DNA from 4 places in the Acerihabitans sp. genome. Region 4 is predicted to be linked to each of the others. Evidence: predicted binding sites of a transcription regulator. Region 4 holds the regulator's gene; each other region holds the start of a gene.

Region 1 (7,956 bases), on a different contig from region 4:
ATTATACAGGGCCTCCGCGCTGATGGCGCCCTGCTCGCTGTACAACACCGCTTCGCGAAAGCGCCGCGTCAGCCAGTGCGGGCACAGCGGGAGCTGGTACTGATCGCCGCTGTAGCGCACCGACTGCCTGACCATCTCCGGCCAGGCGTCCGGGGTCAGGGGAGGCAGCTTCAGGCCGCCCAGCAGGCTGTTTATGTAGCCGCACCAGTTTTGCATATCTTCCGGCGCCAGGATCTTCAGGTCTGACTCGAACTCGGCATACAACGCCAGCATGGTCAGGTCGGGTTCCAGATCGTTCAGATCGGCCAGCGACTCGCGATCGCCGATGATAAGCAGGCGCAGATCGAGCGGCATCGAGGGTATGGACACCGGCAGCGGACGGGTTTCATCCAATGCCAGCCAGTCGAAACGCTGCTGCAATATCATTTGCTTGAGACGCAGCCACATCAACGGCTGGCTGACCAGGGCCTTGGCACCCAGCACCAGTACCCCGCCGTTGGCTTCATGGATTTTACCCGGCTGTAAATCAAGCACGTCGCGGTAGCATCTGACGCAGCCGAACAATTGCTCATGTTCGATCCAGGACTGGTAAAGCCCCTTGGCCCGGCCGGCGAAATTATCCTCGCGCCGGGTGGCGGGCTGCACCGTCACGCCATTACCCGTAATCACATACCGGCTGCCGATAACGCCATCGCCCGGGGGCAAAAGCTGTTTAACCGTCTCGGTGATTAACTGGAAATATTCCTCATCTTCCTGCGCGGTGAGCAGCATAAAACGGCTCGGCGAGCGGGAGTGGCAAAATTGTGTCAGTCCGTCCATCAAACGTGGCTGCAGCACATCCATAGGTGCCGGCATTAGCTGGGAGGGTTGGGCGAACACCGCTTCGAAAGGCGAAAGCTCGGGAATTAAATATTTCCATTCTAATTGTTTAATGGTCAAGGTAATAGGTAACGTCGCTAAACAGGGAAACGGGGATTATACAAGAATTTCCCTGTCCGAGTCTCACGCATCTTGCATTCAGCGATGATTCAGCAAAACTTGCCACCGGTTGTGATTAAAAAACAGACAGAATAAAACGAATTTTAGGGATTTTGCGTGCGGAACTGCTATTATCAGGGCAACGTTACACGGTCACGGGTGGGCGAAATATGAAATACCAGCAGCTTGAGAACCTGGAAACCGGATGGAAATGGACCTATCTGGTAAAAAAACATCGTGAAGGTGAACGAATCACCCGGCATGAAGAAAACAGCGCGGCGGAGGAAGCCATTGCCGCCCTGGTGCTTTATGAGCATCAACCCGACAACATTATTCTCTGGATCCAGGAGAATATGAATCCGGCGCTCGACAATCGCATGAAGCAGACGATACGGGCAAGACGCAAACGTCATTTTAACGCTGAGCATCAACACACGCGCAAAAAATCCATCGATCTGGAATATCTGGTGTGGCAGCGTTTGGCGGCCCTGGCGCAGCGACGGGGTAAAACCCTGTCGGAAACCATTGTCAGCCTGCTCGAGGATGCGGAGCGCAAAGAGAAATACGCCACGCAGATGACTTCGCTGAAAGACGATTTAAAAGCGATCCTGGGGGAGGACAAGTAGTCGGGAAATAGTGGTACGGGCAATAAAAAACCCCGCAAGGCGGGGTTTTTTTATGAAGCTGACAACACTTAAGCCTGCGGCTGTGTTACCACTTCCTTGATACCCTTCACTTCGATTTCTACGCGACGATCCGGTGCCAGGCAGTTGATTAACGCTGCGCGTGGTTTCACGTTATCGCAAGTATTGCCGGTGACCGGGTTGGATTCACCCATGCCACGTGCGGAAATCTTGTCGGCGGGGATGCCCTTGGACACCAGGTAGCTTACTACGCTCTGCGCACGGGCCTGGGACAGTTTCTGGTTGTATTGGTCAGTACCGATACGGTCGGTAAAGCCCAGGACAACAACGGAGCCGTCTTTAGGATCCATCGAGCTCAACTGGGAATACAGTTGATCCAGCGCTTGCTGGCCTTCAGGTTTCAGCTGTGCCTTGTTAAAGGCAAACAGAACGTCTGAACGCAGGGTGAAGCGTTTGGTCTGGACAACAGGAGCCGGTGCGGCGGCAGGAGCCGGAGCAGGCGCAGCAACTTCATCTTGACCGAAACGGTAGGAAACACCCACGCTCACGAGAGCATTGTCAGGACGGGCGCCAACGGTACCGGCATCGCCGATGTTGTTGGTCCACTGGTATTCCAGACGGGTTGCCCAGTTTTTGGTGACTGCGTATTCCAGACCAGCGGCGGCCAACGGAGAAACGCCAGTGTCATTGTCGCTCAGGCGACCATTGGCTCCGTTACCGTAGTTGGCTTTGGAATCAGCACGCCATACCATACCACCCAGACGGGTATAAATGTCCAGGTCATCGTTCAGCGGGTAGCTCAGTTTAGTGGTCAACTGAATGCCCTGGGCTTTAAACGCACCGTTATCAACGCTGCCTTTGTATGCCATACGGCCCAGCCAATCATAACCCAGTTCAAACCCTAAATAAGGGTTAGCCTGGTAACCAACAAAAGCACCAGCGCCGATCTGCTCGTTACGGGTAGGGCCATTGCCGATACGGTTGTCGTAACCATTACCGTAGAACCCGGTATCGTGATACTGGGACCAGCCCAGTTTACCACCGGTGTACCAGGTGTTGTCTTTCGGAGCGGCTTGCGCTACGGTCGCGAAACCCGCCAGTGCCACTGCAAGTGCGATAGCTGTCTTTTTCATTTTTTGCGCCTCGTTATCATCCAAATAGGCAATGAGCTCTTAAAGCTAATTTAAATATTCCATTGCCAGTGTCCATGCTCTGGGTTTGTACATCGCCGTTAAAAGGCGTTATAGAGCAGCCCTGGCGAATTAAAGTCTACAACGAAGTGGGAAACTTACAAGTAAGATGTAGTAAGCCGCTAATAAAAAACAGCGTTTCATATAGGCTTGATTGATGATATCGGCGAGAAACTTGAAATCGCTTTACTGTCGGTTAAGGGCGGCGAACCGCGTATATACTGGATTGTTCTCAATTACAGGGGCGGAAATCACAGGTTTTAACGCCCCTAATGAGATTAATCTTAAATTTACTTAATGATACAAAGTAGAATGAATCTTTAAGCCTGAAAACTGTCCAGATTTCTGGCACACCTCATTTTGCGGGTACATAATGAACCCATAAGTGCCCCCGTGCTGCGCCGCGTCGCGCAGGCGAATCTTCTCATCCGCCGTTAATTCCGCCGGAAACCACCCCAAAATCACGCTGTAATTTCCCGTCCAGAGCGCTTTTTCCATGGCGGCAACGGTGTCGAACGCGGTGCGTTGACGCAGCTGTACCATTTTTTCCAGCGGCAGGCCGGACTGTTCGAGCCAGGGGCGGCTCAATCTGCGTGATGACGTAAGCCAGAGCAGCCAGCGCGACTGGGTGCCCAGCAGGCGCAGCAGCGGCAGCAGAATATGCCCGACAACCGGCTGATCCTCGACATAAACCACTTCGCTGATAAAACCCTGCTCCAGCGGGGCGGTCTGGTTGTCGATTGCCTGTTCACCCTGGTTACGCTGCGCCGGAGAAAAGTCGGCATGGTATTGAATCTGCATTTTGTGTCCGCCCCTGTGTAACTGTATATAAACACAGTATAGGGGTTTGGCGTGAAAATCAATCAAAAATTTAATGACCTTCGCAGAATTGCCACTTAATGGCCGCGGCGGCCGGATTAAGTTGAAAACCGCTGGGAAAATACCGTATTTTTATGGGCTGTTGCGAATTTTGAGTAAGGAATCTCGCGGTCCACAACAAGGAGAAGTTCATGGATATACTACATAACTGCCGGATTACACAGGCAAAAATTTGCTTTTCGCCCCTGGGTGATATCTCCACCCGTTCGCAATTCGGCGGGTACAGCATTGCCTCGGACAAGATCATGTTCGGCTTGATACTGGATGGCGAGCTGTATCTGCGGGGCACCCGCCAAAGCGAACATATCTACCTCAGGCAGGGGATGAACCGGCTGATATATACCAAACGGGGCCTGCCGGTAACGCTTAACTATTATCATGTGGATGAACGCCTGTGGGGAGACGCGCGCACCCTTCTTGAGCTGGCGCGCCATGCCGTCGACGAGGCCAGGCAGGAAACGTGCGATAAGGCAGCCCGTCCGCGGCTAAAGGATTTGCCCAATATCGGGCAGGGCATCGAGCGCCTGTTATGGAAAGCCGGCATCCAGGATATCGATGCGTTGCGCTACCACGGCGCCAAAAGCAGCTACCTGAAGCTTCGTAAAATCAAGAAAAACCTGAGCGTCACCGTGCTGCTCGCGCTGGAAGGGGCGCTCTCCGGCCGCCATTACGCCGCGTTGCCGCAGGGCCAGCGCAGCGAACTCCTGGACTGGTTTAAACATCTATCCTGCCGGTAGCAGCCGGTTATGCATGCCGCCGTTGCGGCGGCATGCAGCATCAGCCCTGTTTCTCGATATGCTGTTTGCGCGCAATCAGTTCCGGCAGCAGATCAAGCAACAGGCCGATCTGCTGTAAAACCAGCTGTTCCCTGGCCTCCGGATCCGGCAGCAGCCGCTGGATGCGCGCGATAAGCCGTTCCCGCTCCTGCTCCACCCGCTGCGCAAACTGTTCCTGGCATTGCAGCGCGTCGTCCACATAACAGGCGGCATCGTCCAGCACGCCCAGCATTAGCGGATCGGCAATCCGCTCCCGGTGCGCGCCCAGGGTAGAGATATAACTCAGGAAGGTGTGGTTCAGGCACAACAGGCGAAACGCCGATTCCAGCAATTCAGCCTGGGTCCGCGGCTCCGCCGCCATATTGGATACGACCGAGGCCAGCTCCGCGTCGCGGTTATGGGCATCCCGCCGCGCCACACGGTATTCCAGGCGGTTATCCTTGCCCTGGTGATACTGCACCAGAATGGCGTCAAGATAGCGGCAGTTGGCCGCGAGACTGTTATTCATGACCGCCGGCAGGCGGCGAAAACGCCAGTCCGGCCAGATAAAACTGACCGCCGCCCAGGCTATGGCGCAGCCGACGAAGGTGTCGAAGACCCGCGGCACCGCCACATCGAATCCCTCGCCAAGCAGGTTGAAACACAGCATTACCAGTAAGGTGATAAACATGGTCGCCTGGGCATACTGCACGTTGCGAAAGGCAAAGAACAGCGTGCCGCTGACCACGATCAGTATCAGTTGTCCTTCGATGGACGGGACAAAATAGAGGATTGGCAGGCCGATAAGGATGCCCGCCAGCGTGCCGATTATCCGCAACGCCAGCCGGCGGCGCGTCGCCTGGTAGTTGGGCTGGCAGACAAACAGGCTGGTCAGCAGGATCCAATAGCCATAACGCATCCCGCTGAGCTGGATAAAGGCATAACCGACGCACAATACCAGCGACATGCGCACGGCGTGGCGGAACAGCGCCGATTCCGGGCCCAGGTTACGGCTGATGCGCATGCGGATGTCGCTCCAGCCGGTCAGCTTATCATCGGCCAGGTTGTTCTCTTCCGGGCTATTGCGGGCAACCGCCTGTTCCGATTCAATAGTGGACAGCTGCGCGTCGATGGCGCGCAGGTTATTCAGCAAATGTTTCAGCGCCTTGACCTGCCCCGGCACCGCAACGCGGCCGATGGCGGCTTCCAGATGAAGGAAGGCGCGCTCGAAACGGCCGTCGTGCTGGTAGGTTTGATGCAGCAGGATCGATTGGGATAATGCCTCGCAGGCGCGCGCCTGCATCGCCAGCAACCGCTGGAAGCGAAACAGTACGTCGCTATAGCGTAGCTGTTCGCGCAGTTGCTGGTATTGCACATGGGAGGAGCTGGCCCGCTCGTGGATATCCTGCGCCACGAAATAATAATGCAGCGTACGCCGGGTGCCGCGCTGGCCGCGATCGCCGCGCAGACGGGTCAGTAGCGACGCCTTGGTTTGATTCAACGCCTGCACCAGGGCGCCGTTCGCCATCGCCACCTCGATAAGCGCGCTGTCGTCGGTTCCCTCGGTATCCGGGTCGAACAGATTGGCCTTGGCGTCAAGGTACTGCGCCAGGTGGCCATAACAGCGGGCCAGGTTATCCTGCAGCGGCCGGATGGGAAACAGCAGATGGCCGAACAGGGTCAGCAGGTTATACCAGATAGCGCCCGCCAGCAGCAACGCCGGCTGCATATACCAGGTCTGGTACATGGCGGCGCCCAGCATGGTATAAACGGCAATCAGCAGCGCGCCGAACGCGATGGTGGCATAACGCTGTCCCAGGGCGCCCAACAGGATGAACCCGCAGGTTGATCCGGCCAGGCCCAGTCCGAACAGCCAGGGATAAGGGAACAGCAGCTCTATCGACACCGCGGCGATAAAAAAACTCACCAGGGTGATCAGCAGGTTGCGCAACCGGCCGCTGAGGCGATCGTCGAGATCCGCCAGCGCCGCGGCCACCACGCCCAGGGTGAGCGGAATGGTCAGCGTCGCCATGCCCAGCCACCAGGGCAGCGCCGCCGCGCCGCCGAGGGCAATAAAAATCCGCAGGTTGTAGCGCCAGCGGCTGCTGAAGGCAAAACGCCGCAGGCCCGACGCTCGCGTCAGCACACTGTATCCCACATTACGTCCTTATGATGGCTTCAACGGTAGAAACGGCGGTCCGGATGCGCGCGCAGCTGTTCCGCAAACTCCACGGGAACCACACGGCGTCCCACCGGCCATAGGGCGATAACGGCCAGTTTGAAATTGGCGATCCCCGGTAAAATACCGATAATCGTCAGGCATTGCGCGATGCCGGTGAGGATATGCGACAGGCATAACCACCAACCGAACAGCACAAACCACACCACGTTGAGCAGCGTGCCGCCTGATGACAACACCGCGCTGCGGTTTTCCGGATACAGTTCATCCACATGCACCGAGGTATTGCCGAAGGGCAGCAGGGAAAGTTTGGTTATCTCCCAGCAGGAACGGGAAAAAGGCAGGCTGAATATCATTACCACGCTGAGCAGGGTGGCCAGCAGCCACGCCAGCGTGGTAAAAAAACCGCCTAAAAAAAAGTTCAGTATATTGAGTAATGTACGCATAGTCCCCAAAGTGTCAATTCACAGTTTTGTTATTAATATTGATTACCCATAAAGGATAACGGGTATTCTACCCTGATTTCCACGCTGGAGCAGAACAAGTTAAAATGGCTACACTACCTCCCGACGCATAAACGACACGGAACCCAGGCATACCTTATGGAACTGAAATCCACCTCGTTCGGCAAGCACCTTGCCCAGCATCCCTACAACCGGGTGCTGCTGCTGCATGCCGGCGTCGAGGTCAGCGGTGATAAGCATCAATACCTTATTCCATTCAATCAAATTGTTGCTATCCATTGCCGGCGGGGCATCGTCTGGGGTGAACTGGAGTTTGTACTGCCGGAAGAGAAAGTGGTGCGCCTGCACGGCACCGAATGGCAGGAAACGCAGCGCTTTCATCATTATCTGCAAAAGGCCTGGCAGGAATGGAGCCGGGAGATGAGCGAAATCTGCGCCACTGTCCTGCAACAGCAGATCACCGCCATTGAGCACACGACGGCGCGCGATAGCTGGTTTACGCTGCATCAACTGGCGGCATTGCAGGAAAGTATCCGGGAAGCCTTCGCCGCGCTGCCGCTGCCGGTAACGCGCCTGGAGGAGTTTGACGGCTGCCGCGAGAATTACCGTCTCTGCCTGCAGTGGCTGGAGCAGGGGCCGGCCAAGGTGTTGCAGCGCAACCAGCTATGGACCGATCAGATGCTGATTGCGCATCAGGATTTTTTCAATACCGTGGAAAGCTCGCCGCTTAACCTTGCCCAAAGCCGCGCCGTGATCAATGGCGAAAGCGCTTTACTGGTGCTGGCCGGCGCGGGCAGCGGCAAGACCTCGGTGCTGGTGGCGCGCGCCGGTTGGTTGATACGGCGCAAGGAAGCGCTGCCGGAACAG
Region 2 (7,956 bases), on a different contig from region 4:
GAAACAGAGAGGGGTAAAGGCGGTTGCCCTGGCCGTCCGCCTGATGGCAGTTGGCGCAACTGCCGCTGAAAACCTGCCAGCCGGCATCGATATTATCCGTCTGGCCGCGCTGGGTCAGTTCACTGTCGGAGGGTTGTCCATATCCGTCGCGCGGCTTGGCCGCGCCGGTATCCACCGCCGGGATACGGCGCAGATAAGCCACCATTGCCTGGATATCCGCATCGGACAGGTGCTGCAGACTGTGCTCGATGGCCTCCGCCATCGGACCCGCCGCCTGCGCTTTGCCGCTGACGTGACCGGTCTTGAGATATTGCGTCAGGTCGGCGTCCGACCAGTCGCCGATGCCGGAGTTGCGGTCGGGCGTGATATTCGGCGCATACCAACTGCCGAGGCTGCCCCCGGACAAGGCTTTACCGTTGTCCTGACCCATCAAGGCATTGCGCGGCGTGTGGCAGGTATCGCAATGCGCCAGCGCGTTAACCAGATAATCGCCGCGATTGATGTTATCGGCAATGCCCGGGGTTGGCGTCAACGGGGTATCGCCGGCAAACAGCCGGTTCCACAGCGCCATGGATGCCCGGATATTAAAGGGGAAGGGTAAATGGGTTTGCGGCGCCGGCGTATCGACCGGTTGCACGCCTTGCATAAAATAAGCATACAGCGCATGGATATCGGCGTCGGTAATGCGCGAATAAGAGGTATAAGGCATGGCCGGATAAAGATGTCGACCCTGCTTATCGATGCCCTCTCTAACGGCGCGGGCAAAATCCCGCTCGCTGTAATCGCCAATGCCGGACACCGTCGACGGGGTAATATTACTGGCGACTATACTGCCTAACGGGGATTGTATCGCATACCCGCCGGCCATGGGCGCGCCCCGATCGGGAGACGTATGGCAGGCGCCGCAGTCAGCGGCGGTAGCGAGATATTTTCCTTGCGCAACCAGATCCTCTGATGCCGGTTTATCCGCGGCCCCTGCGTTGGGTCCGCCCGCCAAGAGAAGTCCCATGACGAGAGGGAGATAATGACGCCTCACGGTCTTGCTCCTTTAAATAATTAAAATAAAACGTATTTTTATAATTTTTTGCATTATGTCCAGCGGACTCATCATGTAAAACATGATGTATATCACCATACAAGTCATGTTTTATAACAAATAATTAACATATGGTAGGTTGTTTTTGTATCAGAATGATTCAGGGTCCTGAAAAAAGGTCCGCTGACGGGTAGGTGAATAATTTTCTTTTTAACGATAAAAAAGGCAGGACAGCCGATTGATAGCGGCAAAAATGTGATTATGATCGGGTTGTGCCGGGAAATCTTCGGGCAAACGCCCAAAGGTAACGCATCCGGCATGGAAGAACAGGCAGGAATATCGCGGCGGAGCGAAGGGAGTCGCCGGTTACAGCACGGTTTAAAAAATAAGATATTGATATTATATAAACACGCTGGTATAGCTTTAGACTAAACCAGCGGCGGCGGCGGTAGGCCGTAATAGCGGCGGGGGCGCCAACGTCACGGCTTTTATCGTATGGAAAAGTGGCGCCCGCCGTAACGTCATGGGCAGGTTTAATTAGCGAGGATACGGATATGACCGAGGAAAAATGCGAACTCACCTACTCCCAGGTGACCACGCTGTGTTTTATGGCTTTTTTTGTCCTGGCCGCCGGCATTTGCTGGATCCACGTCTGGCCATAAGCCGGGCTGAAAATATACGTCGCCTTTGCCGTTAGTACGGCGGCGGTCCTGCCTCCCCACGCCGCATCCGCCTGGATGCCGATGTGTTCTTGCGTCCTGTCGATTGCGCCGCGTCTCCTTCCGTTGTTTCCGCGCTGACCAAAATAAAGCGCTACCTTATTGACAAAATAAATGTCGATCGACATATAATTGCCAAATAGATGATGACTATCATCTATGTTGCATGGCATAAGCAGGCCGCCATGCCCGTTCGGTAGCTATACAGGGGAATATCATGGGCTTATTGCAGGGTAAGGTGGCATTGGTCACCGGTGGCACCTCAGGCATCGGCAGGGCGAGCGCCGTCCTGTTCGCCCGCGAGGGCGCGCGGGTGGCGTTAACCGGACGCCGGGAAGACGCGGGTCTCGCCGTAGTGGCCGAGATTGAACAGGCCGGCGGCAGCGCGATATTTATTGCGGCGGATCTGACGCGCACCGAGGCTATCGCGGCGGTCATTGAACAGGTGGCGGCGCGCTACGGCAGGCTGGATTGCGCGTTCAACAATGCCGGCGTTGCGGGCGGCGGGCCGATTGAAACGCTCGATGAAGCCTTGTGGGATCGGATCATCGACACCAATCTGAAGGCGGCATTCTTTTGCCTGCAGGCGGAAGTGGCGCAGATGAAGCGCCAGGGAGGCGGCGGCGCGATTGTCTTTAACGGCTCGGTGCTGGCAAAAATAGCGGTGCCCGGCACTACGATTTATAGCGCCAGCAAGGGCGGCATTGTCTCGCTGGCCCAGGCGGCGGCGGTGGAATTCGGACCCGCCGGCATCCGGGTTAATTCCATCAATCCCTCCATCACCCGCACGCCGATGACCGCCGGACGCATTACCACCGATGAGCAGGGTATCGAGTCGCATCCCTACGCCGTGGGCATCCCCTTGGGGCGCATGGCGGAACCGGAGGAAATGGCACAGGTCGCGCTGTTCCTGCTTTCCGATCGGGCATCGTATGTGACGGGACAGGCGCTGGTGGTGGACGGCGGCCAGAGTGCAATGTGAGAACAAAGGGCGGTGCTGCAACGTTTGCGCCGACGCCTGGGGATTGACGGCGGCGTATTCCCCCGGCCGGCGCCGGGGCATGGCATTTGCCGGTTATTCCGCCACGGTGAGCCATTCAGCCGAGTCGTCGAACATTTCCTCAACGATACGCGCCAGGATGGCTTTGTCGCTTTTACTGGCATCGGTGTCCAGTCCGTTGCGCTGCATCGGTTTGGTTTCGACGCCGGCGTCGGGGAAAGTCTGCTGAACGCGTTTGGTCAGTTCGGCCAGGATAAGGCTGTCGGCACCGGGCAAGGAGCCGAAATTTCGTTTATCGTAAATCAGTTTAACGTGCATGATCCATCCTCTTAATTTTACTGGCTGAATATACAGGTCTTGCCAGGATGATTGCAAGGCGCTTTCGCCGGATCCCGGGTAAAAAAAGCGGCGGCCGCGCCGTTTGCATCAGGGCTTGGCATGGCGTAGACGTGGCACCGTGTTAACATCAAGGGTATACTTTTCTGGTGTGCTCAATCCTTTTCGCCCCTTCGGCAACCTGACTTTTGAGTGGATATCCGCATAACAGCTCTGCCTGGGAATGAATATGATTAAACTAATTTACCGATTGCCGGTATTGATCCTGCTGGCCGGGTTGGCCGCCCACGCCGCCGCGGCTGAAAATCAATGTCCCCCGGCTAAGAAAACCATCAACGACAGCAATAACTTAATCATGTTAAGCGGTACCGCCAAAGGCGACATACGCTTGGTGGTGGCGGGTATGGTGGGAAAAGATCTGGATGAACAGGCCCGGTCAAGCATCAGTTTCGATGCCTGCAGCGCCCTAAGCGAAGAAGCGTACGACTACCACAAGACGGAGGGCCATATGACCCTGCGCATGTCCAATCATACGGTAAAATCCGGCGATGGCTGGGAGAGCGAGTACGATATCGCCATCATCATCGACCAGGACGGCAAGCAGTCGCTGGTTAACCATAAGCAGGGTAAGAGCCGGTTTTTTGTCGGCGAAAAGGGCGTGATCACTTCCTCGACGGATGCCTTTACCATCAACGGCCAACCCGGTTTTACCACCGCGATCTATGATTATGATAAAAACCTGCGGCTCCTCAAAAGCACCGCGCGGGGAAGCGATCCCTTCAGCAACGACGTAAATATCTATGCCTATGATGATAAGGGTTATTTCAGCTCAATGCGTTCGCTGCACGCCAGCACCCGCTACCTGTATGGCGTAGACGGCAGGGAGGCAGGCTCTTTCTCGGTGTCCATAACGCCGATGAGCCAACTGACCAAAGTGGAAGAGTGCCGGCGCAACGATGATAGGGGCAACTGCATCCTGAGCTATGGCAGCGACAGGGAAATTCTGCCGCTGGCGGTCATCAGGCGGCACCGAAGCACGGCCACGCAATATCAGTACTGGGACCAGGACTCGCATTGACTTTCCTTGCCTACCCGATTTTCCCCAAAAAAAAAAGCTGCCGCGGCAGCTTTTTTGCAATCATGGAAATTAATACATGGCACCGGGCGGTACGTCTTTCACGGTATTAACGTATGACAGCAGCATTTTTTTCAGGAATTTACGGAATTTCATATGCGTCCCCTAACCAGGATTGACCTGTAAAGTGATTGCCTTTGATGGGGTAATAATATGACCTTCGTCACATAAATGCAAATATTTGTGATGCACATCACATAAAAAAAGGTGTAATTCACAATATTGCCGCCGTTCATTAACACTTTACAGCCATCCCGCGGCGGACTGGCGCGCAACGGATTACCCCAGCGGCGCGGCATGGCCGGATATTTATCCTTGCGCATCGTTTCTTGTCTTGTTCAGCGCTAGACGATGCTGTTGATAACCCCGCCGTCCACCCGCAGCGCAGCGCCGGTGGTGGCCGACGCCTGGAGGGAGCAGGTGTATATTACCAGGTTGGCTATTTCCTCGGGGGTCGCCAGGCGTTGGATAATGGAACTGGAACGATGGGTGCGCACGAAATCGGTACCCGCCTGCTCAATGCTCACGCCCGCCTCCCGGGCGGAATCCTGCAGCATGTCGCGCACCCCCTCGGACAGCGTGGGGCCGGGCAGCACGGAGTTCACCGTAACCCCGGTACCGGCGGCAAGCTTGGCCAGGCCGCCAGCCACGGCCAGCTGCGCCGTTTTGGTCACGCCGTAATGAATCATTTCCGGCGGGATGTTCAGCGCCGACTCCGACGAGACAAACACCATGCGTCCCCAGCCGCGGTCCAGCATGCCTTGCAGGTAAAAGCGCGCCAGCCGCACGCCCGACATCACGTTGGTCTGGAAATAACGCTCCCACTCATCGTCATCCACATCGAAAAAGGGCTTGGGGCCGTAAATACCGGCATTGTTGACTAAAATATCGACGGAGGGCACGGCGCCGGTCAGCAGCCTAACCCCCGCCGCATTGGACAAATCAGCCGCCACGCCCGTTACCGTCGCCTGCGGCGCCGCCTGGTGCAACTGGCTCAGCGCGTTGTCCACCGAGGCCTGGCTGCGGCCGTTAATCACCACCGAGGCGCCGGCGCGCGCCAGCCCGGTGGCGATGGCAAATCCAATGCCGCCGGTGGAGGCGGTGACGATGGCGTTTTTGCCCGATAAATCAATATGCATAATAGTCTCCAGAAAAAAAAGGTGGGAAGCAGGACGGGGAGGTATGACCGACGGCCTGTCCTCGTTCTACCATGATAGGTCATGGCGCTGGCGGCGTTAAGCGGGGCGGGGCAACGCTGTACGTATTCTTGATCCAGGCCGCATACCGCGCCGCGCTGACCCGGTGTTAAAACCGCTTTCAGTCCGCTGTTATGCCAGGCTTTCGAGCAGGAAATTCAGCAGCCTTTTGATGCGGGGCGCCTGGAATTTATTACGGTTATACAGGGCATACAGGGGTGCCGGCTCGATGAAATATTCATCTAATACCGTCACCAGCCGACCGGCGGCCAGGTCTTCCCTGATATCAAGGATGGGCATATAAGCGAAGCCATAACCCAGGATCGCCCATTTGTGGCTGATATCGCCATCATTGGTGGTATAAGCCGGCGTGACCATCATCTGTTGCGGCATATTTCCTTCATTGCGATAAACCCAGGGTTCCTGAATGCCGAGGGCGTTAACCAGGACAATGGCCGGCAAGGCCTGCAGGCTGACGGGCGCCGGCGGCGGGCTCAATTGCGACAGCAGTCCCGGCGCGGCGCAAACCACCCGATGGCTGTCGGCCAGTTTACGGGCCGTGAAGGCGCCGTCGCCGGGTCGTCCATAGCGGATGGCGATATCTGTATCGTCGCCGATGGGGGCGGCGGCGTCGGACAGGGAGAGAATAAAATTAATGGCGGGAAAATCGTGGCGAAAACGGTCCAATAGGCCGATCAGGCGATTGCGGCCGAAATCGGAAGGCGCGGTAAGCGTTATCGTGCCTTTGATTTCATCCTTGCCGGCGCGCAACAGTTCAGTGACGTCGTTTAGCTGTTCCACGGCGCGTTGGCTATAGCTCAGGAACAGCTTGCCCTCGTCGGTCAGTCTGAGCTGCCGGGTGGTCCGTTCAAACAGGCGGACCTTAAGACCGGTTTCCAGACGGACGATACACGCGCTCGCCGCCGCCGGCGAACAGCCAAGCTTACGTCCGGCCGCCGAGAAACTGCCCAACATCGCCGCTTCGATAAAAAGTCGCAAATCGCTTAAACGTTCCACTCATTATCCTTAATCTCGTCACTGTTACATTAGCATCCTTTATTATGCTGGATAGCGGATAAGTTTGCTTTTGTCGCCGCGCCGGTGAATTCGCGTTCCGGCATAAGGCCTTGACAGCTCTATATTAACGTGATTGTCCCATGGCCGGGCGTTCGGCCGCCAGGCTTGCCCGTAAATCATTCAGGACGCTAATCTCTCGCCGTAGCATCTTTGCCCTGGCATACTGCCTGCGCCGGACAGGGCTTATGTCGGTGCCCGGGACAAGCCGGGCCAAACCGGCCATCAGCTCAGGCAGCGGCCGGTTTTTTTTCTGACTGACAAAATGACACAGCGCGGCATAATCCAGGGGGATATAGGCTGTGTCAGGGTGCGCGATCATCCGCGGGTGGCGGCGGTATAATCCTAACAGCTGGATTTTGGCATCCGCGACGAACTCGTTTTCCCGGCGAGTGCTCACCCTAAGCGGATCCGGTCCGCACGCAAAATCCTTAGCGCGCGCCCTTCCGGCACAGGGCAGGCCGCGTCGCCAACGCGCGCCGATATCCGCGAAAGCGGTCAGGGCGGTACCGAAAAGAGAGACACGTAACCACTTCATATTAACCTCCGTTGGAATCAGTCACGTTAAATGCCTCTGCGTCAACCGCTGACGCAACAGGTCATCCAGGATCAGCAGATCTTGCCGCCACAGCGCGCATGTCTGTTCCAGGTCCCTGTCGATCTCGGTTAACCTTTGCTCGCGCCGCGTAATCGCCGTGGCGATAAAATAATCCAGTGAATCCAACAGGAAGGCGGCGGCGTTGGCACGGAGCGCCGCAAGCCCCCCGGGATAGCTCGCGCGCAGTTCGTCCAGCTGCCGCCTTATTTTATCGCGCAGGGCGTTTTTACCGTTGTTATCGGTAGCGTCACCGTCCGGGGATAACGAGATAATGCGATAGGGCGGGGGAAACAGCGAAGCCAGGCTTTTTTCCAATGCGATCCCGGCCGCCTCGTGCGTTTTATCCCGGTGTTTATCGCCATCGGTAATCACCATCATTCGCCGCCCAAGATCGGGGAAACGATGGCGCAGGGCGGTCAAAAAGCGTATTTCCACCGGGGCCAGCGCACCTTCGCCCCGGCTGTGGACGAACAGGATCCAGTCGGCGCCTATGGCTCCCGCCAGCGCGCCGCTGTGGGAGTCGTTTAAATCTTGCGTGAAGATATAGCGGCGGGTGTCCGGCTCCCGCGTGGGTTTTTCCTGGCGGTCGGCAAGCACAGCGGACGGGTCGCCTGCGACGGCGGTGGGAAGAATATCCGCCAGCGCCCGATGGCCCGCGCCGCGCATACCGCATATCGCGATACGGTGTTCCGTTGATGGACGAGATTGATTGGTCAGAAATTCGCGATAAAAAATGGCAAATTCAGGATCTTCTTGGCATAAATACTGCAACCCATCCCGTTCTGGCCCTGACTTGTCCATGCTTGACATTTCCCATGACATACGTAAGTCCCACATGGATTATCGGCAGATCACCCCTGAT
Region 3 (7,956 bases), on a different contig from region 4:
GATGGCGTTGAAAAAGGCGGCGATGCGCGTGATATATTCCGGATGCGATACGCTGCACAGGCGCCAGTGCATATGATGATGGAACGGGGTCGCCAGTTTGGCCAGGGTATGGGCGCTGTTGCGTACCCCCATGCGCCAGCGCAACTGTAACTGGGCGTCCAGCGCCGGGCACAGATGGCGGATCGGGATAAACACCGGCGCGCGCGCCAGCACCAGCGCGCCCTGCGCCGACAGCGCGGTGTCATGCCAGGCCACGCCCAATTCACGGAAAATTTCCGCGCTGGTGACCCGACCCGGATCCTCGGTAACGCCGTGTACCACTACCGGCAAGCCGAGGCGCGTCAGCGCCATCGCCAGCAGCGGCGTCAGGTTGGCCTGCTTGCGAGCGCCGTTATAGCTGGGAATAACCACCGGCGGCGGCATATCGGCCGGCGCCTGCAGCGCCATGACCCGTGCCTGCATCGCCTCGTAAAACCCCAGCATCTCCTGTTCGGCCTCGCCTTTGATGCGAAAGGCAATCAACAGCCCGCCGAGTTCCAGCTCCGGTACCTCCCCGGCCAGTATGGCGCGGTAGAGTTCAACGGCCGTTGGCCGGTCCAGGTTGCGGGCATGGTTTTTGCCCCGCCCGACTTCTTTAATCACCTTGCTATAATCCATATCCAATCGTCGCCAACCTCGAGGAAAAGTTCAAAATCTACCGTCCGTCGCCCGCGCGCGGATGTCTCCCTCCACCATACCTTTCCTTAGGGCGCTAATAAAGTACTGTGGGTAAAGAAGTCTGGTGCCCCGGCTGGTGAATATTTGACATTCTTTACAGGTTTTTTAATAACTAAACCAAAAGCGATGTTCTTTTTGAGTGAACTTGTAGATAACGCTCAATGAAGGGTAAATGCCTAGAATGGCCGGTAAATGCGTGATATAAAAAATTCTGTATTTTAAACCGCTCTCTATTATTAGCTATCATCAGGAAAGCATTATGCATATAACTGGCAATAATCCATCAGTATATACAAAAATTACATCATGGACCTCGAGCCAGCTTAAAATCAGGACAAACATATTAACGACCCTGATAAAAAAACTGGCTAATATCAGGAATAATTCCGCTAGAGCTTCAGCAAAAACCATGGAGTGCGAGGAAAATCATGGCGCCGAAGTTGAAACCAGCGATGGCGCGGCCATGCCGTCTTTCCGGGACAGCGGCGGTCCATTGCCCGACCGGGGGTTTATGTCTTTTATGCGCGCCCTCGCCGGTTTTAATGGCAAACGTTATGACCTTGTTTTTGCACAAAAAAATAATACTGACATGACCGAAGGATCGACGCTAAAAAAATACTCCTCTCTGGAAGTATTACATGACCAGCCGGTAGAGCTTGAGGTCTATATTAGCCAAATCGCGAAGGCCGTGGTTAAGGACATGGCATCGGGTTTGTTGAATCGAAAACAAGATAAGCTCGCCTGGCAAATGCAAGAATTCGAGGTTTATCTTCCAGCGCGGATTAATAGAACCATTGATCAGGTCATGACCGCCCGAGGCATGGAAAATAAGCCGATTGATCACACCGCGACGTTTAAACGGGATATTATCCAGCAGGCCATGGCTGAAACGGGTATTTGGCATAAATATGCCCATATCGCCCGCGTCGAAAATGCTTCCGCAACGTCCACCGTGGCGTTGGTAAGGCAGCATATGGATAACCGGCAGATGAATTGCCTGGAACTTATTCAACCTATCGCCGACCGGGTTTATGAAACGCTGTTTAATTGCCCGGGGTATGTGGAACAGGTCACCCAGGCGGCGCGACAAGCCATTGCGCAGAAGCTGGAAAATGAAAGCCATGCCTGAATAGGCGGCCATCGCGCCGCCCGGCGAGGTATCACCCCTTGGCCGCGATATTACCGGACTTGGCCCCGGCCGGCGCGGGCATCGCCGGCTGCTCGATGGGAAAGACCGGCAGCGCCGCCAGCAGGCGCGCGCCATAGGATTTGGTCATAAGGCGCCGGTCATAGATAACGATTTCGCCGGTGCATTCATGGCTGCGGATAAGCCGCCCCACCTGCTGGATCAGGTTAAACGAGGCGCTCGGCAGGCTTTGCACCTCAAACGGGTGCCGCTTCTGGCTCTTCAGCCATTCGCCTTCAGTCAGGATCACCGGACTGTCGATGGGGGGGAAGGCGATTTTATGAATATGCACCTGGGTCAGCAGTTCGCCCTTCAGATCCAGCCCCTCGGCAAAGGACTGAAGACCCATCAATACGCTGGTCTTGCCCTGGTCGACCCGCCGGCGGTGTTCCTCGATTAACCGATAGCGCGGCTGGTCGCCCTGCACCAGCAGTTGCAGCCGCAGATCGGCGACATGGGTCAGGAAAAGCTGCATCGCCCGGTGGCTGGCAAACAGGACCAGCATGCCCCGATGGGCGCCGGCGGCCAGCTGGGCGCGAAAAAACGCGGCCATTTCAGCCAGATGTTCGCCTTCCCGTGCCATCACCGGCTCGTTGCGCATTTGCGGGATCACCAGTTTGCCCTGATGGCGATGGTCGAACGGCGACCCGAGGGCGACAAACCGATCCCCGGCCCGCTCGTCCAATCCCGACAGCTCCTGCAGGCGGGCAAAGCTATTAAGCGAACGCAGGGTGGCCGAGGTCACCACCGCATGGGGGATCTTCGACCAGAGCAGCTTTTCCAACTGATCGCTGACCCGGATGCCGACGCAGTGCAGGAAAAGGTGTGCGCCGCTTTCGGACATTTCACGGGTCAGCCATTTGGAAATCGGCGCATTGGACGCTTTATCGCGCGCCGCCAGCTTCCATAAACGGCTGGTGGTTTCCCAGTAACCCAGAGTGCGGCTGGTGTGCAGCAGCGCCTGGTGCAGGCGCACGATATCCTGCTTGCCGGTCTTCTCGCTCAAATCGTTAAGCAGAAACTCGGTCAGCATACGCAGCGCGTCGGTGAGCTTGAACAACCGCGCGGCCAGCTCGCCCATGGCGGCGGGCAACAGGCCCATTTCAAAACGAAAGTCCCCCGCCACGCTGTCCCTGGGCAGGAACGAGGCGGCCTGTTGTTCAAACAGCGCCGCCAGTTCCTGTATTTCGGCGCAATGGTTCTTCAGACGTTCGGCGCCGCTGAGCAGGGGCGGTTTGGCCGGCTTGAACTGCGCCAGGGTCTGTTCGGTCTGGCGCATAAACAGTTCCAGCTGATGGGCGATGAAACCGGCGGTGATTTCGCCGCTCATCTCCAGCGCATCCCGCGCCACGTCGGGCAAATGATGCCCCTCGTCAAGCACCAGCAGCATATGCTTGGGATTGGGCAGTACCGATTCGCTGTCCAGCGCCGCCATCACCAGCGCATGGTTGGCCACCACCACATCGGCGCTTTCAATTTCCTTGCGGGCGATAAAAAACGGACACTCGCGGAAATAATGGCAATTACGTCCGAGACAGTTCGCTTTATCGGTGCTGAGTTTGCCCCACAGCGCGTCGCCCACCGACTTGGGATAATGATCGCGCAGGCCATCCCAGGCAAAGCGGTCCAGGTCCCGCTGCATATGGCCGCACAACGTGCGTTCTTTACCCTCCGCGGGCGCCATGCCGTCGTCGAGGAACAGCTTCAGGTCGCCCTGGAATACGCTGTCCGCGGCCAATGCCGCCAGGTTGCGCGGGCAGACATACCGCCTGCGGCCGAAGGCGGCGGTAAATTTTAAATCCGGGATCAGTTTTTTCAGCAGCGGCAGGTCTTTGCTGAAAATCTGGTCCTGCAGCGCCACGTTGGCGGTGCTGACCACCAGGGGTTTCTCCTCGGCGCGGCCGATGGCGATGCCGGGGATCAGGTAAGACAGGGTTTTGCCCACGCCGGTGGGCGCCTCAATCACCAGATGACGTTCGATTTCCCCGGACAGCGCTTTCGCCACTTCGGCAATCATCTGGCGCTGCGGCGTGCGGGAAATAAAATCCGGGATATGTTTTTGCAGCGCTTTATACCAATCATGGATTTGCGCCTTGGTTGCGACCGACAGGGGCATGAACCTATATCTTCTCAAGAGAGTAAGGGCGTATTGTCCCACAGACCGGCCCCGGCGTCAGCCTTATGCTGTATATATCTTCAGTTACCCGCGGGATCTGGAATCGACGTTCAGCCTTTCGTCACCGGCGCGCAGCGCTTATAATGCAATGAATCGCGGACTTAAGGAAAGGTATGAATCTTATCAAAGCGGGCGTGTTCGGCCTGATCTCACTGTGCGTTCTCGGCGCCATCGGCGGCGTGATGCTGGCCGGGTATATCGTTATCGTCCATAGCTGAGAACCGCTCAGCGCATTATCCATGGTGGAAACAGCGCAGCCAGCGTTCGAACAGCATATCGCTTATCACCGCCAGCAAGGCCACCAGCAGCGCGCCCTGCAGGATATAAGCGGTATTGAAACCGCTCAGGCCGATGATGATGGGTGAACCGAGGGTTTTGGCGCCGACGGTAGAGGCGATGGCGGCGGTGCCGATGTTGATAATCACCGACGTGCGGATGCCGCTGATGATAACCGGCGCGGCCAGCGGCAGTTCCACCCGCGTCAATATCTGCCAGCGGCTCATGCCGGCGCCGGTGGCGGTTTCCAGGATAGAGGCCGGCACCGTTTCGATACCGGTAATAGTCCCCTGCACGATCGGCAACAGGCCATAGAGCACCAGCGCGATAATGGCAGGCTGCTCGCTGAACCCCATTACCGGCACCGCGACGGCCAGCACCGCCACCGGCGGGAAGGTCTGGCCGACCGCGACGATGGTTTCCACCAGCGAGCGGAACTCGCGACCGGCCGCCCGCGTCACGCCGATACCCGCGCCGACGCCGATCCCCACGGCGATAAGGCTTGAGAACACGACCAGCTGCACATGGGCCCAGGCCAGGGACGCAAAGCTATCCTGCAGATAGACCGGACGATCCAGCGCCGGGAACAGCTGTGAGAACAGCCAGTCCAGCCGGGTCATGCCGAACATCAGCGCCAGCAATAGCAGCACGCACCATAGCAGCGGATCGGTAATTATCCGGCGCGCCATGCTATTCCTCCTCCCCCGACGGCTTGACCAGATCGCGGAAATGCAGCACCCCAAGCGATGCGCCCAGCTCATCCACCACCGGCAGCAGTTCGGTCTGGCGGGAAACGAATTCCGACAAGGCCTCGCGTAGGGTCATGGCGGCGGCGATCGGTTTGCCGGCCAGCCGCTCCCCTTTGCGCGCATGGCTGCCCGCCGCGCCCAGCGCCAGTAATTTTATGCCGATATCGCTGCGGCCAAAAAAATCGCGCACAAACGCGTTGGCGGGCAACGTCAGCAGATGGCGCGGCGTGCCCTGCTGTATCACCTGCCCCTGGTCGAGCAGGACAATACGATCCGCCAGCGCCAGCGCCTCGTCGATATCATGGGTCACCAGCACCACCGTGCGGCCGGACAGTTGGTGAATACGGGCAATTTCCACCTGCAGCGAGGCGCGGGTCACCGGATCGAGCGCGCCGAAAGGCTCGTCCATCAGCAGCACCTCAGGATCGGCGGCCAGGGCGCGCGCCACGCCGACCCGCTGCTGCTGCCCGCCTGAAAGCTGGTGGGGGTAACGGCCGCGAAACTGCGCCGCGTCCAGATGCAGCAGTTCCAACAATTCGGTGACGCGATCGCGTATTTTAGCCTTCGGCCACTTCAGCAGTTGCGGCACGGTGGCGATATTCTGCTCCACCGTCCAATGGGGGAACAGGCCGATGGATTGAATGGCGTAGCCCATGCGACGGCGCAGCTCCTGCGGCTTAAAACTGTGGATTTCATCGCCGGCGAACAAAATCTTGCCCTGATCATGTTCGATTAACCGGTTGATCATTTTAAGCGTGGTGGACTTGCCCGAACCGGAGGTGCCGATCAGCACGGTAAACTCGCCTTCGGCAATATTCAGATTCAGGTCTTCCACCGCCGGTTTGCCGTGGAAAATTTTACTGACGTGTTGAAATTGAATCATTGGCGTACCGTCTCAAGAAACGAGATGATCAGTTTAAACAAAGTGTCCACCAGCACCGCCAGCGCAATAGCCGGGATCACCCCAAGCAACACCAGTTCCAGCGCGCTGCTGAGCAGGCCCTGGAACATCAGCGCGCCGAACCCGCCGGCGCCGATCAGGGCGGCAATCATGCCCATGCCGACGGTCTGTACGGCGATAATACGGATGCCCGAGAGGATCACCGGCAGCGCCAAGGGTATCTGGATGCGGCGAAATATCTGCCCTCGGGTCATGCCCATGCCCAGCGCGGTCTCTATCACGTCAGCGGGCACCTGCGCCAGCCCGGCGTTAACGCTGCGCACCAGCGGCAGCAGCGCATACAGCACCAGGGCAATCAACGCCGGCGCCAGGCCAATGCCGCCTATCCCCGCATCGCGCAGCCACGGCCAGGCGGCGGCCATGCCGCTGAGCGGCGCAATCAGCAGACCGAACAGGGCGATGGCCGGTATCGTCTGGATGATATTCAGGGTGGAAAACAGCGCCGGCCGCCAGCGCGCCGAGCGATGACACAGCAGCCCCAGCGGAATGCCGATGACGACGGCCGGCACCAGGGTGCCGAACAGCAGGGTCAGATGCTCCCCCAGCGCCTGTTGGAAAATATCGCGGCGGTTGGCATATTCGATGAATAATGACAGCCGATCCAGCCGTCCCGACAGGATAAGCAACACCGGCGGCAGCCAGATTTGTCCGTTGGCCGCGACCCGCAGCGTTTGACTGGCGGTCGCGCGGCCGATAGCGTCGGCGGCGATAAGCAGGCACAGGGCGGTCAGCAGCCAGAAGCCGCTGCCGAATGACGTGCGCGCCAGTTGCCCGCCCTGCGTGGACAAGTGGCTGGCCGTCTCTCCGGCCAGCGCCGCCAGGCAAAAGAATCCCCCTTCCGCCAGCAGCATGACCAGTAGCTGGACGCGGCGCGAGGGCGCGGCAAAACTCAGCGCAACCAGCGCGGCAACCGGCGCCAGCAGCAGCAACCGTACACCGCTCAACAGCGTGGGCAGCCCGATGCCCTGGCCGGACATCAGGCGGTTCGGCGCATAGTTGACAAACGGCAGCACGACGCCCGCCGCTATCGCCAACAGCGACAGGGTCAGCAGGACGCGGTTTTTAACCACCAAGGGCGGCTCTCCCCTGCGCCGGGCGGGTCAGGATTTGATAAACCCTTTTTGCTTAAGGTAGTCCGCCGCCACCTTGCTGGCATTTTGTCCTTCCACCGCTATGGCGGCATTAAGCTTTTGCAGCGTCTGGGTATCCAGCGAGGCGAATACCGGCTTTAGCCAGGCGGCGATATCCGGATGCTGTTTCAACACCGCTTCGCGCACGATAGGCGCCGGCGCATAAATCGGCTGGACGCCCTGGGGATCGGCCAGGGTATGCAACCCGAGCGCGGCCACCGGTCCGTCGGTACCGTAAGCCATGGCGGCATTGACGCCGGAAGTCTGTTCGGCGGCGGCCTTCAGGGTCACCGCGGTGTCGCCGCCGGCCAGCGACAACAGCTGATCCTGCTGCAGTTTAAAGTCATAGGTTTTTTCAAACGCGGGCAGCGCGTCGGGGCGCTCGATAAATTCCGCCGAGGCGGCCAGCTTGAACTTGCCGCCCTCCTTAAGGTAGCGGCTCAAATCGGCCAGGGAATTAATATTCTTGTCTTTCGCCAAATCCTCGCGGATGGCGATGGTCCAGGTATTATTGGCCGGCGCCGGATCCAGCCAGACAATATGGTTTTTATCATAATCGAGTTTTTTGACTTTCTGGTACCCCGCGTTGGCATCCTTCCAGGCGGGATCTTTTTCGTCGCTGAAGAAAAAAGCGCCGTTGCCGGTATATTCGGGATAGATATCTATTTCGCCGGCGGTAATGGCCCCGCGCAGCACCTGGGTGGTGCCCAGCTGGGATTTATTGATGGTTTTCACATTATGGGAAGACAATACCTGCACAA
Region 4 (7,956 bases):
CGAGCGATTCCCATCTGCCGCGCGTCCGCACCCGCATACGTGAGTATGTGCAGAACGACGTCTATATCAGCAACTTGCAGACCACCTATATGGATCGCCTGGGCGACGGCTGGTACGGCCAGCTTTATGGCGGCTATCTGGAAATGATGTACGGCGGCGTCGGCGGGGAAGTGCTGTATCGTCCGCTGGACAAAAACTGGGCGGTGGGCATTGACGGTAACTACGTCAAGCAGCGCGACTGGGACAATATGATGCAGTTCGCCGACTATACTGTGGCGACCGGCAACCTGACCGGCTATTGGCGGCCGGACTTCATGGATAACGTGCTGGTTAAAGCCAGCGTCGGACGTTACCTGGCCAAGGATAAGGGCGTCACCTTCGATGTATCCCGCCGCTTCGACAGCGGGATCACCGCCGGCGCCTTTGCCACCTTTACCAACGTCTCCAAAGAGGACTATGGCGAAGGGTCGTTCACCAAAGGATTTTACCTTTCCATCCCGCTGGATCTGCTGACGCCGACGCCGAACCGTAGCCGCGCGCAGCTGAACTGGATCCCGCTGACGCGTGACGGCGGCCAGATGGTCGGTCGTAAATACTATCTGTACGGTTTAACCGACGAACGCTCCCCCGCGCTGGAATAAGCGCGACAATACCCATTTCCAACGCCTCCTTACGGAGGCTTTTTTTTTACGCCGCCGCGTGTACTAAGGGGTATTGCCGCCTCATCAATCGCAATCTTCCGCTTACGGCAGGTTAAAAAACTGGCGTTCTGAGCTACACTATCGGATCTGAACACCTGAACTATGGGGAACAGGATGACGGACGATCCTCACATCGCGTTACTGGCTGCCATTACCTGGCTGACTGACCAGGACCCGGCGCCCGCGCCCGCCCTGGCGGACTGGCTGATGGAGAAAGAATCCATGACCCGGCGCTTCGAGCGCCATTGCCGGCATGTTACCATCCGCCGTGGCCGCGAAGGTTATTTCCCGGCACAGGCGCTGGGTGACGATATTGCCCTGTTGCCGCCCAGCGATCGCTACTGGCTGCGGGAAATCGTACTGTGCGGCGATGACATACCCTGGCTGGCCGGTCGCACCCTGATGCCCGAAAACGCCATGAACGGGTCGGAGTGGGCGCTTACCACGCTGGGTGATGTTCCCTTGGGCCGCTGGCTGTTTCGCAACCGGACGCCGGAACGGGACTTTATCCAGCTGGGCCGAAAAGACGGCCTGTGGGCGCGGCGCTCCTGCCTGCGCCCGGATGGTAAACCCTTATTGCTGACCGAACTGTTTTTACCCGCTGCTCCGCTGTATTGTTAAGCAGTATGCAAAGAATGATGAAGTAAAGGAGAAACAAGTGGAACAAAGCGCCACGATGGGCAAATGGCAGGCCTGGTGCCGACTGATGCGCATTGATAAACCCATTGGCTCTCTGTTATTACTGTGGCCGACGCTTTGGGCATTATGGCTGGCGGGAAGCGGCACGCCCGCCTTAGGCACGCTGGCGGTGTTTGTCCTTGGGGTCTTTTTTATGCGCGCCGCGGGATGTGTCGTCAATGATTTTGCCGATCGCAAGATAGACGGTCACGTCAGGCGTACCGCCTCCCGTCCCTTGCCCAGCGGCCTTGTCAGCGAAAAAGAAGCCAAAATGCTGTTTGTCATCCTGGTGGGCGTGTCGTTTGGGCTGGTGCTGACGCTGAATACCATGACCATTGCCCTTTCGGTGGCGGCCCTGGCGCTGGCTTGGGTTTATCCGTTTATGAAGCGGGTAACCCATCTGCCGCAACTGGTATTGGGCGCAGCATTCGGCTGGTCAATACCCATGGGCTATGCGGCGGTCAGTGAGTCCTTACCTCTCTCCTGCTGGCTGCTGTTCGCCGCCAATATCCTCTGGACGGTGGCATACGATACGCAATACGCCATGGTGGACCGCGATGATGATATCCGCATCGGTGTTAAATCCACCGCTATTCTCTTCGGACGCCATGACAAATTGATTATCGGTTTACTACAGGCGGCGACGCTGCTATTGCTTGCCTGGCTGGGAGCATTGGCGTCGCTTGGCATGGTATTTTATGCGTTCCTGGCGCTGGCGGGAGGGTTGTTTGTCTATCAGCAAAAACTGATTGCGCGGCGGGATCGCGACGCCTGCTTTAAAGCTTTTTTAAACAACAACCTGGTGGGCATGCTGATTTTTGTCGGCATTGCGCTGAGTTTTTTCGGCCAGGCCCGGTTATAACAGGGCGTAAAGACGGGCGATGCGTCGGCATTCGCCCGCCGCGGATATCATAACATGGGCGCGGGGTCGTTTTCAGGCGTCGCGGCCAACAGGCTTGCGCTGTTAATGGTCAATTGCACCTCGGGGGTCATCAGCTCGCCGAGGATCTCGCTGACCTCATTCACCTTCTCGCCAATGGCATCGCCGGTGTCGCTGATATAGCTTTCATCCCTGAGCGTGGCCACCAATGTGGAAAATACCGCTTTGTCGAAAAATTCAGGCGCGTTAATACCGTGCAGCACCGAAAGACGCTGGGCCATAATCCGGCTTTCTTTCTCAAGCGTCCCGCGATTGATTTGCGGATTGAAGCGTAACAGCGAAAAGGTGATGGCATAGCGTTGCAACGTCTCGCGCACCCCCGCCGCCAGCAGTTGCAGGGTAAATGCCCGCGCCGGGTTGAAAAACAGCTGCGCGGCGCGCTCGACAACCAGCTCCTGGCGCGCCAGTTCCCCGATGAGCGCTTCGATGACCGGGCCGAGCTGGGGCATCTCGAAACGCATGAATAGCTCGGCTTTCATCAGGGGATAAAGCAGGTTGATACGGTGCAATAGCTGCCCGCGATCGATGCCGGGATGACCGATAATGATACTCGCGACCAGCGAAGGCAGGATAAACAGATGCTGGATATTGTTGCGATAATAGGTCATCAGTACCGCCTGTTCGCGGGACAGGTAGATAATATCGCCAATGGTATCCTGTTCGACGCTGAATTTATTCATCGCCAGGGCATGTTCCAGCAGGTCCTGCGCCGTAGTGTCCGGCACCGTGACATCAGCGGCGTAGGGCACGTTGCGCATCAACTCCAGATAGCAGGTTAACTGCTGCAAAAGCTGTTCGCGGGTCAGGGAACGCTGACGGGAAGCCAGCAGCACGGTGGAACACAGGTTAATGGCGTTCGCCGCCGCGGCGTTATTTATCCTTACCATGATTTGCGCGGCGATATCGTCCACCGCGGGCGCCAGCCAGCCGGGACGCTGGGCTTCGATAGGGTCGATGGAATCACGCCAGTGCGGCACCCGCTGGTTAAGATAGACGCTTAACGACAAGGGTTCGCCAAAATTGACATAACCCTGGCCCAGGTTGCGTAATTTACGCAACCCCCGCACCATCTGCACGAATCCTTCTTTTTCCTTGGTGGCTCCCCGCAGTTCCTTGGCGTAGGTGGCCACTTCCATAACATGTTCATACCCAACGTAAATCGGCACCAGCGTGATAGGGCGGTTGCCGCCACGCAGCATCGCCTGGATGGTCATGGTCAGGGTGCCGGTCTTGGGATCAAGCAGGCGCCCGGTACGCGAGCGTCCTCCCTCCATAAAATATTCCACTGAATAGCCCCGGGTAAATAATTCACCCAGGTATTCGCGGAATATGGTGGAGTAGAGCTTATTGCCCTTGAAGGTGCGCCGGATAAAAAAAGCGCCCAGCCGGCGGAAAATCGGACCCGCCGGCCAGAAGTTCAGGTTGATGCCGGCGGCGATATGCGGCGGCACCAGTCCCTGATGATAAAGCACATAGGACAGCAGCAGGTAATCCATATGGCTGCGGTGACACGGCACATAGACAATTTCATGGCCGTCCTCCGCCAACTGGCGAACGCGTTCGGCGTTGCGCACGTGCAGTCCCTGGTAGAGCCGGTTCCAGGTCCAGCTCAACACCCGATCCGACAAACGCACGGCTTCATACGAAAAATCCGCCGCAATCTCCTCCATCAGCTCGATGGCGTTTTGCTGCGCTTTGTCCGCCGAGATTTTTTTAGTGCGTGCCTCATCCTCCACGGCTTTTTCAATGGCCTTGGATGCCAGCAGTTTGTTGAATAAATCCTGACGGACCGGCAGACGCGGCCCTACCGCCACCAGACGCTGGCGGGCAAAATGAATCATGGCGACGCGGGCCAGCTTTTGCGCGATGGTTTTATCGGTGCCATGCTCATTCGCCATAAAGCGCATGGACAGCGGTCGGGAAAAACGCACAAAACTATCGCGCCCCAGCCACAGTACCGCGATGAACTTCTGGAAACCATTGAGCAGCCGTAGCTGCGGCGCCGGCTGGTGCTGTTGCCCGTCGCGACCGGGCGAACGGCCGAACATAATGGACACCGGCACCATCTGGACATCAAGCTGTGGATTATTGCGATGTAAATCAAGATAATCATGAAACAGCTTTACTGATTCCAGCTTTTCCGAGAAGTAGCGAAAAACGCGGGGACCATCGTGGATGAAGACGTGGCGCGGTAAGAGCACGCCGTCGATATCCAGGGGGATCAGCGGATCGGGCAGCCCCAACCGCAGGCATTGCGCGCGCAGGGTGAGCAGGTCCGCCCTGGAATTATAGGGCAAAACATACATCATTGGCCGCAGCGGATCCAAACCGGCTTCTTGCCGGGGATTAGCGGGAATAGCTTTACTTCGCACCAGTAGCCGGAGCGGTAAATCCAACAATGTATAATAAATAGTACGCCAACCTGACATATCTTCGTGAAGCCTCTTGTTAGCATTGCGCCACAAGAATACCAGAAACCGCGCGACAGATCTGTGGTGATGCGAACGAGAAGAAACGGTAATATAGGCACAATTTTTCATTAGTGCATAAAATTATGGCAAATCAAACCAACGGGCTTCGACGCATCTTTAACGCCATGGGTTATTCCATCAAAGGATGTCGCGCCGCCTGGCGACATGAAGCCGCGTTTCGCCAGGAAGCGGTGGCCGCCGTGGCGGCGATTATTCTCGCCTGTTTCCTTGAACGCGATCCGGTGGCGCGGATTTTGTTAATGGGCTCGGTCTGGCTGGTGCTTATTGTTGAAATCATCAACAGCGCCATTGAGGCGGTGGTGGATCGCATCGGGCCAGAACTGCATCCGCTTTCGGGCCGGGCCAAGGACCTGGGCTCCGCGGCGGTGTTCCTGGCCATTGTATTGGCGCTATTCGTGTGGATAACACTGCTATGGCGGCATATTTGAGAAATATTCGTCCGCGCTCGGCCGTAGCCGGGGTTTTATCACGATTTGCAACGCTTATGGTTTTCAATTGCCGCGGACCTGTATATACTCACATAAAGACTGTATAAACAAACAGGGGATGGAATGAAAGCACTAACCGCCAGACAACAAGAGGTTTTTGACCTTATCCGCGATCATCTTGCGCAAACCGGTATGCCGCCGACCAGGGCGGAGATCGCGCATCGTCTGGGATTCAAATCTCCTAACGCCGCCGAAGAGCATCTCAAGGCGCTGGCACGCAAGGGCGCCATTGAAATCGTATCCGGCGCCTCGCGCGGCATCCGCTTATTGATAGAAGAAGAGACCGGGCTGCCGCTTATCGGCCGCGTGGCCGCCGGCGAGCCATTGCTGGCGGAACAACATATTGAAAGCCATTACCAGATAGATCCCGATCTGTTCAAACCCCATGCGGATTTCCTGCTGCGCGTCAGCGGCATGTCCATGAAGGATATCGGCATCATGGACGGCGATCTGCTGGCGGTGCATAAAACGCAGGACGCCCATAACGGCCAGGTGGTGGTGGCGCGCATTAATGATGAAGTGACGGTGAAACGCCTGAAAAGGCACGGTAATATTGTTGAATTATTGCCGGAAAACAGCGAGTTCTCACCCATCATCGTCGACCTGCGCGAGCAGGAGCTTTCCATTGAAGGTTTGGCGGTCGGCGTCATTCGCAACGGCAACTGGATCTGACGACAGGCCACCCCGTGCCGCGCCGTTGTCTGATGTCCGGCGGCGTGGGACAATGACTGTCGCCGTAAACAGGCAGCGGCGAGTCGTCAACGCAGGCGGTGGTTAATATTTCGTTACAATTGGCGCTGTACTGCCCCATGCCCTCTACCCCCTGTTTTATTTCAATTTATCGCCGCTCCAGCGATAATAACCCTGCCTGTATGGTCTAATCGTCTGCTTAATGAACCTCGCGCCAAATCCCCTGCTATACTTTATTCATAGGGTTAGCTTATGACACAGCAGGTTTCGGGACTAAAGACAGTTCCCTATATCCACGCAGTATATAAAACCTGTGATGAATTATGTTGACTGATAAACCGATAGCCAAGGAGAATTCCGATGAACAAAGACGAAGCCAGCGGTAATTGGAAACAATTTAAAGGCAAATTGAAAGAACAATGGGGTAAGCTTACCGACGACGATTTGACCGTGGTGGAAGGCAAACGCGATCAATTAATTGGTAAAATCCAAGAGCGTTATGGTTATGGTAAAGAAGCCGCTGAAACGGAAGTCAAGGATTGGGAAACACGTAATAAATATCGTTGGTAATAATTTTGGAAGAATTGACCACCACGCAAGTGCGGGTTAATTGGTTCTCAAGTGTTCCTACCCAAAGGTACAAGGATGTACCACCCTACAGCCGTTGCTGGCCTTATCTATCCACCCCTCCTTCGCTATATCTATTCGCCCTTCGGCTATAGTAATGCTACAGGCGTATTTTTTCATATCCGGCGCGGGTAAAACGTTCTCCATTCCCTGTAGCGACGCGTGATGGCATTTTTCCGTTTGGCGTAGCGGATCGGCTGGTGCCCGTTAGCGTTTTTTTATCGCCACGCTATGGTCATGCCCGCAGTCCTGAGGGTTGTCGCAGGCTTGTACCTCGGCGCACATGAGACAAAAACCGTGGGCCTCAACCACGTTATGACGCATGGTAAACCCCCTGGCTTGGGCCATTTTCTGTAGTATCTCTTCAATGCCTTCGGTTGATTGTTCGGTGACCTGACCGCAGCGATCGCAGATAAAAAAAGCGGAGGTGTGGCTGGGCTGTTCAAAATGATGGCACAGAACATAGCTGTTGGTGGACTCGACCCTATGGATAAACCCCTGTTCCAACAAGAAATCCAGCGCGCGATAAATCGTCGGCGGCTTGGCCTGCGGTTCCGTTGTGCGCAGCAGGTCGAGCAGGTCGTAGGCACTGATTGCACCGACCTGCTGTGTCATCAGGCGCAACACTTCCAATCGTTGTGGCGTCAGACGCACATTGCGCTGCTGGCATAACTGTTCAGCCTGGCTGAGCAGTTGAGACCGATCGGTGATATTCATAATGATTCCCCGCAGTTTAATCCTTAGTCTATCTTATCATGAAGGCGTAAAAACGCCGAATAGCGGCGCGTTTCACGCTGCTGCGCTATGGGTGTCGATAAAATCGCGGGGATTAACTCGGGGATGGGCAGCCACATCTGCGCCACTGCTGTTTTTCAGCAAACGGGATAACGGATATTAATACTGTCTGTTACGCTGTTAGCAATGGCAATTAAATGATAAATCACCTGCTTATTGCTGGCCTTGGTTTTACGCTTTATATTAATTTTATGAGAAGACAGGGTTTTTTCTTTAATATGCAACTGGGTACAAATATACAATGTATCATAACCGGACATCCACATTGTTAGAATTTCCACTTCCGTTTTACTAAAACGCAATGGCGAGAAGCCAATGGCGGAATCCCCGTTTCGCCAAGCTTTTGTATCCATAAAGTAGCGAATTATCATTAACAATGTGCTGATTTTAATAAACTTTGATAAAATAATCACATTGTCCCTAATGGGAACAAAATCATGGAATTTGATATTTTCATTGCCAATGAAGATAAAAAAAAGCGTCAACGGCTGCTCATCGATTATAGATTTTAGATCTTCACTATCACCTTGATATTGATAAGAATT

Evidence for each region. The regulator LexA, encoded in region 4, represses DNA repair genes until DNA is damaged. The targets are predictions, from matches to a motif close to TNCTGTATGTACATACAGNA.
Region 1: a site for LexA is predicted at 3,633-3,652, ahead of sulA (SOS-induced cell division inhibitor SulA). Genes of this name have one in related genera too.
Region 2: a site for LexA is predicted at 3,092-3,111, ahead of VGC33_RS12760 (DinI-like family protein). Genes of this name have one in related genera too.
Region 3: a site for LexA is predicted at 4,086-4,105, ahead of dinG (ATP-dependent DNA helicase DinG). Genes of this name have one in related genera too.

What each region holds. Positions count from the first base shown of each region.
Region 1 covers NZ_DASWOM010000079.1:12,631-20,586, forward strand. Annotated here, with positions in the region: gene VGC33_RS13075 (AAA family ATPase) at 1-939, opposite strand, end outside; gene matP (macrodomain Ter protein MatP) at 1,149-1,604, shown strand; gene ompA (porin OmpA) at 1,673-2,755, opposite strand; gene sulA (SOS-induced cell division inhibitor SulA) at 3,107-3,613, opposite strand; gene VGC33_RS13095 (TfoX/Sxy family DNA transformation protein) at 3,823-4,428, shown strand; gene yccS (YccS family putative transporter) at 4,469-6,592, opposite strand; gene VGC33_RS13105 (YccF domain-containing protein) at 6,625-7,071, opposite strand; gene helD (DNA helicase IV) at 7,228-7,956, shown strand, end outside.
Region 2 covers NZ_DASWOM010000077.1:15,936-23,891, forward strand. Annotated here, with positions in the region: gene VGC33_RS12750 (c-type cytochrome) at 1-1,009, opposite strand, end outside; gene VGC33_RS12755 (SDR family NAD(P)-dependent oxidoreductase) at 1,973-2,737, shown strand; gene VGC33_RS12760 (DinI-like family protein) at 2,831-3,073, opposite strand; gene VGC33_RS12765 (hypothetical protein) at 3,321-4,169, shown strand; gene azuC (stress response protein AzuC) at 4,239-4,322, opposite strand; gene VGC33_RS12770 (SDR family NAD(P)-dependent oxidoreductase) at 4,571-5,365, opposite strand; gene VGC33_RS12775 (LysR family transcriptional regulator) at 5,555-6,439, opposite strand; gene VGC33_RS12780 (hypothetical protein) at 6,564-7,034, opposite strand; gene VGC33_RS12785 (hypothetical protein) at 7,056-7,895, opposite strand.
Region 3 covers NZ_DASWOM010000074.1:8,629-16,584, forward strand. Annotated here, with positions in the region: gene ybiB (DNA-binding protein YbiB) at 1-657, opposite strand, end outside; gene VGC33_RS12045 (hypothetical protein) at 977-1,846, shown strand; gene dinG (ATP-dependent DNA helicase DinG) at 1,878-4,019, opposite strand; gene VGC33_RS12055 (YohO family small membrane protein) at 4,193-4,297, shown strand; gene VGC33_RS12060 (ABC transporter permease) at 4,313-5,044, opposite strand; gene VGC33_RS12065 (ABC transporter ATP-binding protein) at 5,046-5,987, opposite strand; gene VGC33_RS12070 (ABC transporter permease) at 5,984-7,138, opposite strand; gene osmF (glycine betaine ABC transporter substrate-binding protein OsmF) at 7,166-7,956, opposite strand, start outside.
Region 4 covers NZ_DASWOM010000090.1:24,265-32,220, reverse strand. Annotated here, with positions in the region: partial or broken gene VGC33_RS15220 (YjbH domain-containing protein) at 1-641, shown strand, start outside; gene ubiC (chorismate lyase) at 816-1,322, shown strand; gene ubiA (4-hydroxybenzoate octaprenyltransferase) at 1,378-2,241, shown strand; gene plsB (glycerol-3-phosphate 1-O-acyltransferase PlsB) at 2,289-4,748, opposite strand; gene VGC33_RS15200 (diacylglycerol kinase) at 4,874-5,239, shown strand; gene lexA (transcriptional repressor LexA) at 5,363-5,971, shown strand; gene VGC33_RS15190 (CsbD family protein) at 6,350-6,559, shown strand; gene zur (zinc uptake transcriptional repressor Zur) at 6,824-7,333, opposite strand; gene rcsA (transcriptional regulator RcsA) at 7,489-7,956, opposite strand, start outside.